2 linked regions of the Immundisolibacter sp. genome follow. The protein of the gene in region 2 binds, or shares a complex with, the protein of the main gene of each other region. Links are inferred from orthologs where the notes say so. Each region holds a gene or a part of one and is shown on either strand. Other genes may lie near its edges.

Evidence for each region. The genes of interacting proteins can lie anywhere in the genome.
Region 1: the proteins of dnaB (region 2) and dnaG are in contact, whole or in part, in a crystal structure (PDB 2R6A), measured with the Geobacillus stearothermophilus proteins. The link is inferred for Immundisolibacter sp. from one-to-one orthologs. Residues at the interface, in WP_033016901.1 of Geobacillus stearothermophilus: Ser13, Glu15, Ala16, Gln18, Glu91, Leu92, Asp94, Ala95, Val96, Pro97, Thr98, Ala99, Ala100, Asn101, Tyr104, Tyr105, Ile108; in WP_049624496.1 of Geobacillus stearothermophilus: Lys456, Leu457, Leu458, Pro459, Ala460, Asn463, Ala464, Leu467, Leu535, Leu536, Ile537, Ala538, Gln544, Glu545, Asp548, Tyr549, His552.

The regions. Positions count from the first base shown.
Region 1 is NZ_JACIZD010000001.1:165,495-169,265, reverse strand. Bases 877-3,771 are described here. They hold dnaG (DNA primase), read left to right. Parts: upstream 877-1,403; coding sequence 1,404-3,140; downstream 3,141-3,771. Other genes in these bases: rpoD (RNA polymerase sigma factor RpoD), read left to right, coding at 3,192-3,771; H5U26_RS00785 (aromatic-ring-hydroxylating dioxygenase subunit beta), read left to right, coding at 877-1,318. Outside these bases: H5U26_RS00790 (aromatic ring-hydroxylating dioxygenase subunit alpha), read left to right, coding at 1-838; more of H5U26_RS00785, read left to right, coding at 842-876. UniProt on the Escherichia coli protein: RNA polymerase that catalyzes the synthesis of short RNA molecules used as primers for DNA polymerase during DNA replication.
Region 2 is NZ_JACIZD010000002.1:287,290-291,946, reverse strand. What follows is about bases 1,049-3,953. They hold dnaB (replicative DNA helicase), read right to left. Parts: upstream 3,227-3,953; coding sequence 1,871-3,226; downstream 1,049-1,870. Other genes in these bases: H5U26_RS05165 (hypothetical protein), read right to left, coding at 3,886-3,953; rplI (50S ribosomal protein L9), read right to left, coding at 3,247-3,693; radA (DNA repair protein RadA), read right to left, coding at 1,049-1,849. Also shown: H5U26_RS05185 (DedA family protein), read right to left, coding at 1-116; more of radA, read right to left, coding at 479-1,048; more of H5U26_RS05165, read right to left, coding at 3,954-4,657. UniProt on the Escherichia coli protein: The main replicative DNA helicase, it participates in initiation and elongation during chromosome replication. Travels ahead of the DNA replisome, separating dsDNA into templates for DNA synthesis.

The sequences.
Region 1 (3,771 bases), on a different replicon or contig from region 2:
CGAGCTGCGCGGCTGCCCGGGCAAAGAAGACTTCTCGCCCAGCTTCACCATGGAAAGTTCGGGCCTGGCGCAAGTGCGCAGCGCCATCGTCGGCGGCCTGATCTTCGCCACCCTGCACGAGGGCACGCCCGACATCGACACCTGGCTGGGGCGCACGCAGCCGGCGCTGCTGCAGCTGCTGGGCGGCGACGGACGCCTGCAACTGCTCGGCTACCAGAAGGTCAGCTACGACTGCAACTGGAAGGCCTACGTCGACAACGACGGCTACCACGCCCCGCTGCTGCACCTGGCCTTCAAGATGCTGAACTGGCAGGGTGGGAAGGGCTCCCAGTACGCCACCGAGAATGGGCACCTCGCCTTCGAGTCGGAACTGAAGGTGCCAAACAACCCTGGCTTCCTGAAGGACCCGTCGCTGATCGCCTTCAAGGGCAGCCACACCTCCAAGGGCTCGGTCATCGTCAGCCTGAATCCGCTGACGGTGATGACCAAGCACCTGGACATGATCAACGTGCGCTTCGCGGTGGCTCGCTCGCTGCTCAAGACCGAGGTGCACTACGCCTATTTCGCCCACCTCGACGACGACGCGGACATGGTGCGCCACCGCCTGCGCCAGTCCTCGAACATGCTCGGGCCGTGCGGCATGGTGTCGATGGAGGATGCGTCCATATTCCTGCGCGTGCAGCAGGGCAATCGCACGCCGGGCAACGCCGTGTTCCAGAAGGGCGTCAAGCAGGAACAGGGCATGTGGTTCGATTTCAAACAAAACGACGAGGCCGGGAATCTGCCCAAGTGGGAGTACTACCGGCGCGTCATGGGCTTCGTACGAGAGGAGAACTGATCAATGACCCAGGAAGCGTTGCAGCAGATCGACGCGCTGCAGACCCGCTACATCGCCGCGCTGGACAACAAGGACATGTCCGGCTGGCTGGACACCTTCGCCAGTGACGGTTCCTACATCTGCATCGCCAAAGAAAACGAGGAAAGCGGCCTGCCGCTGGCGCTGATGATGGACGACTGCCACGAGCGCCTGGAAGACCGTGTCACCTACGTGACCAAGGTCTGGGCCGGCACCTTCGAGGACTACCAGACCCGCCATTTCGTGCAGCGCATCGCCTGCACGCCCAAGGGCGGCGACCTGTACGAGACGGTGAGCAACTTCACCGTGTTCTATACCGACTCGGCCGGCAACACCGGCACCCTGGTCTGCGGCCGCTACGTGGATCAGATCGTGGTCGGCAACGGCGGCGCCAAGCTCAAGTCCCGCCGCGCGGTGATGGATACCAACGTCGCGCCACGCTACATCGTGTATCCCATCTGACTCAAGGTCGTTGGCAGCTCGCGGCCGCCATGACGGCCGCGAGCCCGCCTTCCCCGGCCCGCCCGCCCGCGCTATCGTGGGCGACATGAGCGGCCGGATACCCGAAGACTTCATCGACGCCGTCCTGGCGCGCACCGACATCGCCGAGGTCATCGGCGCGCGCGTGCCGTTGCGCCGCAGCGGCCGCGAACTGGCCGGCCGCTGCCCGTTCCACGAAGAAAAAACCCCGTCGTTCACCGTCAGTCCGCAAAAGCAGTTCTATCACTGCTTCGGCTGCGGCGCGCACGGCACGGTGATCGGCTTTCTGATGGCGCTCGACCGGCTCGACTTTCGCGAGGCCATCGCGGAGCTTGCCCAGCGCGCCGGCATGACGCTGCCGGAGGAGAGCCCGCAGGCGCACGAATCAGGGACCTCGCTGGCGGCGCTGTACGAGGTGCTGGCCGCGGCCAGTGCCTTCTACCGCAAGCAACTGCGCCATCACCCGGCCGCAGCCGGCGCGGTCGAGTACCTGAAAAATCGCGGCCTGGATGGCAAAACCGCGGCGCGTTTTCACCTCGGCTTCGCGCCGGACGGGTGGGATGGCCTGGGCCGCGCGCTGGGCGAGCGGTACGGAGTCGATTTGCTGCGCCAGGCCGGCCTGCTGACCGGCGACGATGGCGGGCGCGGCCATGACCGTTTTCGTGGCCGGGTGATGTTCCCGATCGAGGACCGTCGCGGCCGGGTGATCGGCTTCGGCGGCCGCATCATCGGCCGGGGCGAGCCCAAATACCTCAATTCGCCCGAAACCCCCGTCTTTCACAAGGGCCGCGAACTGTACGGCCTGCCCAACGTGCTCCGGCAGGCACGCAACCCGCAGCAGCTGTTGGTGGTCGAAGGCTACATGGACGTTGTGATGCTGGCCCAGCATGGCATTGACCACGCCGTCGCCGTGCTCGGCACCGCACTGACGGCCGAGCACCTGCGGGCCGCCTTTCGGGTCACACCGCGGCTGGTGCTGTGCTTCGATGGCGACAACGCCGGGCGACGGGCGGCCGAGCGGGCCGTCGACAATGCCCTGCCGGAACTGGCCGACGGGCGCGAGCTGCGCCTGCTGTTCCTGCCCGAGGGCGAAGACCCGGACTCGCTGGTGCGGCGCATCGGCAAGGATGCGTTTCTGGAGCTCGCCGGCCAGGCGGTGCCGGTGTCGCGTCACCTGATCGATCGCCTGCTGCGCGAGGTGGACCTGACGTCCACGGAAGGCCGGGCGAAGCTGGCGGCGCTGGCCAAGCCCCTGCTCGACAAGCTGCCAGCCGGCACCTACCGGGACCTGCTGGGCGACGAGATTTCCCGGCACGTTGGGCGCGCCCTGCCCGCGCTGGTCGCCAAGGCTGCCCGCGCGCGGCCCACACCTCGCTCGGGCAGTCACCCCTCGCTGGTGCGACGCGCCGTCCTGTTGCTGGCCCATTACCCGCACCTGGCGGCGCAGCTGGGCGACCTGTCGGCGCTGGCGGCCGTGCGCCGGCCCGGCATGGATTTTTTGAACCGCCTGCTGGAGGCGATTGCCGGCCTGCCGCAACCCCGACTCGATCGCCTACTCGAGCATTGGCGTGGCACCCCCGACGGCGAGGCCCTGGCGCGGGTGCTGACCGGCAGCGAACTGGTGCCGCAGGAAGCTGCCCTGGCTGCCCAGGAACTGGAGCAGATCGTCGCCCGGCTGTTGCCGCAGGCGACGCGCGGCCGACTCGGCGAGCTGCTGCACGGCGCGGCGCCCAGCCAGCTCGACGCCCAGCAGCGGGCCGAGGTACTGGCGCTCTTGAAACATCGCGGCGGCGCCCCGACTTGACGCTGCTGAACTATAATCACCGGTTCCGCCCAAATCGCATCGAGGTGTCCCATGGATAACGGTGTCGACCACCCCGAAGAAAATTCCGAACTGAAGCAGCTGCTGGCGCTCGGTCGCGCCCGGGGTTATCTCACCTACGGTGAGATCAACGACCACCTGCCGCAAGACATCGTCGACGCCGAGCAGCTCGAAAGCATCGTTGCCATGCTCACTGAGATGGGCATCCGCGTGTCGGATGCGCCGCCGGACATGGAAGAGCTGCTCATGAGCGGCGAGAGCGTGACCGAGGACGAGGCGGTCGAAGAGGCCGCCGCGGCGATGACCGCGGTCGAGCGCGAAGGCCGTACCACCGACCCCGTGCGCATGTACATGCGCGAAATGGGCACCGTGGAGCTGCTGACGCGGGAAGGCGAGATCGCCATCGCCAAGCGCATCGAGGCCGGCCAGCAACAGGTTGTGGCCGCCTTGCTGCAACTGCCGCGGGCACTGGACGAAGTCTTTGGCCTGTACGACCAGGTGCAGGCCGGACAGCTGCGCCTGCCCTCCTTCGTCGCCGGCTTCTACGAATCGGACGAGCCGGAAGCGCCGCCGGTCGCCGAGGTGGTCGAAGAAGCGACGGCCAGCGCCGAAA
Region 2 (4,657 bases):
CAAAACACCACCAGTGCCAGCAAGGCATACACCCACACACCGTAGTTGGCGGTGAATTCGGCCAGATGCGTGTCCAGGTGCAGGAACAGGTCGAGCAGGGTGTGCAGCAATTCCATGTCGGGCTTCCAAGAATGCGGCGGGCCAGTATCACGGGCCGTCACTGCCGGAACAAGGCAGCGGCCGGTGTCTTTGCGGCGCCGCCCTGTTAGATTGCCGCTGCCGCGCTGTCGCAGCGCGGCGTCATCTACCGGAGGACTTCGTCATGAGCAAAGGCATGGACAAGAAAAAGGAAGTGAAGAAAAAGCCGGCCAAGACCGTCAAGGAAAAGAAAGAGGCCAAGGCCGTCAAAAAGGCCAAGCAGGACCGTTGAGATAACGCAGGCCCCGGTCATCCATGACTGGCCACGCCGCGGACGACGGCGGCGCGCCTTGCTGGTCCAACCGACCCGCCAGCGATGCGCTGATATTTCGGTGTTTTCCTAATCCACCAGCCGCGCGAACACGTCCCCGATCTCGCCCAGGTGCTCCAGCGCCAGCACTTCGAGGCCGGGGATGGCCTTGCGCGGGGCGTTCAGCTTGCCGACCACGGCGCGCTTGAAGCCGAGCTTGGCGGCTTCGCCGAGGCGCTCCTGGCCGCCGCGCACGGGGCGCACCTCGCCGGCCAGGCCCACTTCGCCGAAGCTGAGCAGGTCGGCGGGCAGCGGCCGGTTGCGCAGGCTCGATAGGGCCGCCAGCAGCACCGGCAGGTCGGTGGCCGTTTCGGTCACCTTGATGCCGCCGACCAGGTTCACGTACACGTCCTGGTCGAACAGCGCCACGCCGGCGTGCCGGTGCAGCACCGCCAGCAGCATGGCCAGGCGGCTGCCGTCCATGCCCAGCGTGAGCCGGCGCGGGGTGCCCAGCGGGCTCGATTCGACCAGCGCCTGCACTTCCAGCAGCAGCGGGCGGGTGCCTTCAAGCGTCGCCATCACCACGCTGCCGGCCACCGGGCGCGGGTGCCGGGTCAGGAAGATGGCGGACGGGTTGCTGACTTCCCGCAGGCCGGTTTCGGTCATGGCGAACACGCCCAGCTCGTTGACCGAGCCGAAGCGGTTCTTGAAGGCGCGCACGATGCGGTAGGGGCTGGTGCTGTCGCCCTCGAAATAGAGCACCGTGTCGACGATGTGCTCGAGCACGCGCGGGCCGGCCAGCGCGCCGTCCTTGGTGACGTGGCCGGCGATCAGCACGCTGGTGCCGTGCGTCTTGGCCATGCGCGTCAGGCGGGCGGCGCACTCGCGTACCTGCGACACGGAGCCGGCGGCCGAGGCCACGGTTTCCGAGATCAGCGTCTGGATGGAGTCCACCACCAGCACCTGACAGTCGGCGGCGGCGTCCAGGATCGCTTCCAGCCGCGCGTCGATCAGCAGCGGCAGGTCGGCGTCGCCCAGTTGCAGGCGCTGCGCGCGGGCGGCGATCTGGGCTGCGGATTCCTCGCCGCTGGCGTACAGCACGGGGACGGCATCGGCCAAGCGCGCCAGCGTTTGCAGCAGCAGTGTGGACTTGCCGATGCCAGGATCGCCGCCGAGCAGCACCACCGATCCGGGCACCAGGCCGCCGCCGAGCACGCGGTCGAGTTCCGATGAGCCGGTGGCCAGGCGCGCCGGTGCGCCGGCGCGCGCCTCGCGCAGGCGCACCACGCTGCGCTCGCCGCTCCAGCCGGTGGCCGGCTGTCTGACGCCGCCGCGCACGGCCGGCGCGGCGGTCTGCTCGACCAGGCTGTTCCAGGCGCCGCAGGTGGAGCACTGCCCGGCCCACTGGGCGAAGCTCGCGCCACACTCGGCGCAGCGGTACTGGCTGCGGTCGCGCGCCATGGGGGTCAGCGCTCGACCGGGTCAGTCATAGCCGCCGTAGTCCTGCGCCAGATCCTCGAAGCGCGTGTAGGCGCCCAGGAACGCCAGGAACAGGTGACCGATCGGCCCGTTGCGCTGCTTGGCGATGATGATCTCGGCCTTGCCCTTGTCGGCGCTGTCTTCGTTGTACACCTCGTCGCGGTAGATGAACAGGATCACGTCGGCATCCTGCTCGATGGCGCCCGATTCGCGCAGGTCCGACATCACCGGGCGCTTGTTGGGCCGCGTTTCGAGCGAGCGGTTCAGCTGCGACAGCGCGATCACCGGCACCGACAATTCCTTGGCCAGGGCCTTGAGGGAGCGCGAAATCTCGGAGATTTCGAGCACCCGGTTGTCCTTGGCGCCCGGCACCTGCATCAGCTGCAGGTAATCGACCACGATCAGGCCCAGGCCGTGCTGGCGTTTCAGGCGCCGGGCACGGGCGCGCAGGTCCATCGGCGACAGCGAGGGTGTGTCGTCGATGAAAATGTTGGACTCGCCCAGCAGCGTCACGGCCGAGGTCACGCGCGGCCAGTCGTCGTCGTGCAGCTGGCCGGTGCGCACGCGGTGGGCGTCGACCCGGCCCAGCGAGGAGATCATGCGCAGTGCCAGTTGTTCGGCCGGCATTTCCATGCTGAACACGGCCACCGGCTGGCGGGCCCGGATGGCCACGCTCTCGACGATGTTCATGGCGAAGGACGTCTTGCCCATGGACGGCCGGCCGGCGACGATGATCATCTCGGCCGGGTGCATGCCCGAGGTCATGCGGTCCAGGTCCGTGAAGCCGGTGGACACGCCGGTCATGGCAACGCCGGAGCGGTACAGGGCGTCCAGGCGCTCCACTACCGTCGGCAGCAGATCCTTGATGGCGGAGAAGCCCGAGCGGGCGCGCGCGCCGCGTTCGGCGATCTCGAATACCTGGCTTTCGGCCGCGTCGAGCAGTTCGGCGACCGGGCGGCCCTGCGGGTGAAAGCCGCTGTCGGCGATGTTGCTGCCGACGCTGATCAGGTGCCGAGCGATGGCCCGCTCGCGCACGATGTCCGCATAGGCGGCGATGTTGACGGCGCTGGCTACGCCGCCGGCCAGCAGGCCCAGATAGGCCATGCCGCCGGCGCGCTCGAGCTCTTCGGACTGTTCCAGGCACTCGGCGACCGTGATCAGGTCGCACGGCCGGCCCTGGTCGTAGACGCGCCGGATGGCCTGGTAGATCAGGCGATGGTCCTGGCGGTAGAAGTCCTCGTCGACCAGCCGGTCCGAGACCAGGTCCCAGGCGGCGCCTTCCAGCAGCAGGCCACCGAGTACCGACTGTTCGGCCTCGATGGAATGCGGCGGAACCTTGAGTGCGGCCGGGTCGGCCATGGGGCGAGCCGGGTAGGGGATTACTCCGCCACCACCTCGACGGTGACGCGCGCCACCAGGTCCGCGTGCAGGTTCACGTCCAGCGGGAAGCTGCCCAGGGTGCGGATGGCGCCCTCGGGCAGGTTCAGCTCCTGCTTGTCCACCGCATGCCCGGCGGCGGTCAGCGCGGTGGCGATCTCGCGCGTGGTGACCGACCCGAACAGGCGGCCGCCGTCACCGGCCTTGTGGGCGATGGTCACGGTCACATCCTGCAGGGCGGCGGCGCGGGCCTGCGCCTTGGCCAGGGTTTCGGCGGCGGCTTTCTCGATGGCGGCCCGCTGTTCCTCGAAGCGCGCGATGTTGTCACGCGATGCGAACACGGCCTTGCCGGTCGGCAGCAGGTAGTTGCGACCATAGCCGCCCTTGACCTCGACCCGGTCACCGACGTTGCCCAGGTGCCGAATTTTTTCCATCAGAATCACTTGCATGACCGCAGCCTCCAGGCTGTTGCTAGGTTAATCGCTGAATAAATCCATCCTGGATTTCTCAGCGTACGCCGCGGCCGGTCCTGGACCGGCCGCGCCTTCGCCGAATCGGTCACCTGCGTGACCGATTCGCGGCGGGCCATCCGTGGCCCGCGGGCAGCGCCGCGTCGTTTGGCGTTGCCCGGGTGCCCGCGCTCAGCGCAGCGGGCGGTTTCTGAAATCGAGCCAATTATCCACCAGCCCCAGTATCACCAGCAGCGACCCGATCTGCGGCGTGGCCAGCACCAGCATCAGGTACACCGCCCACGGCAGGCGGCGCCACCAGCCGCGCCGCGCCGTTTCCGCGTGCACCAGGGCCAGCCCCTGCAGCAACAGCGGCAGCGCCAGCACCAGCGCCAGTTCCACCGCCAGGCCGCCAGCGGCCAGGCGCAGCCCCAAGGCCGCCGCCACCGCAGTCAGCTCCAGCAGGCTGTACGCGCGCCCGAAGCGCAGCGCGCGAAACTCCTGCGCGAACGCGCCCGGCCGCCGCAGCCGCGCCTGCAGGCTGCGGCCCAGGGCCAGGCCGCCGGTCCACGCGCCCAGCAGCACCAGCGCCAGCAGGCCGCCGGCCAGTTGCAGCATCAGATCCAGTGCTGCATCGAGTTCGCCCGCCGGTAGCCTCGGGTTCAGCTTGACCAGCGCATCGACCAACGCCTGGCGGCCTTCGGGCTCGCCGGTCGGCAGGCCGGTCTGGTTCACAACCAGCACCACCGTCACCGCCAGCGCCGTCAGCACGACCAGCGCCAAGGGCAGGCTGCGCGCGGATCGCAGCGCAAAGCCGGCGGCCAGGCCCGGCAACCAGGCAAACAGCAGGGCCGGCCCGAGCAGACCGGCGCCGCCCAGAAGGACCAGCGGTGCCAGCAACAGGATCATCAGCAGCAGGCTGCGCAGCGCGGCCTGCGGACCGGCTTCGAGCGCCAGCAGGCTG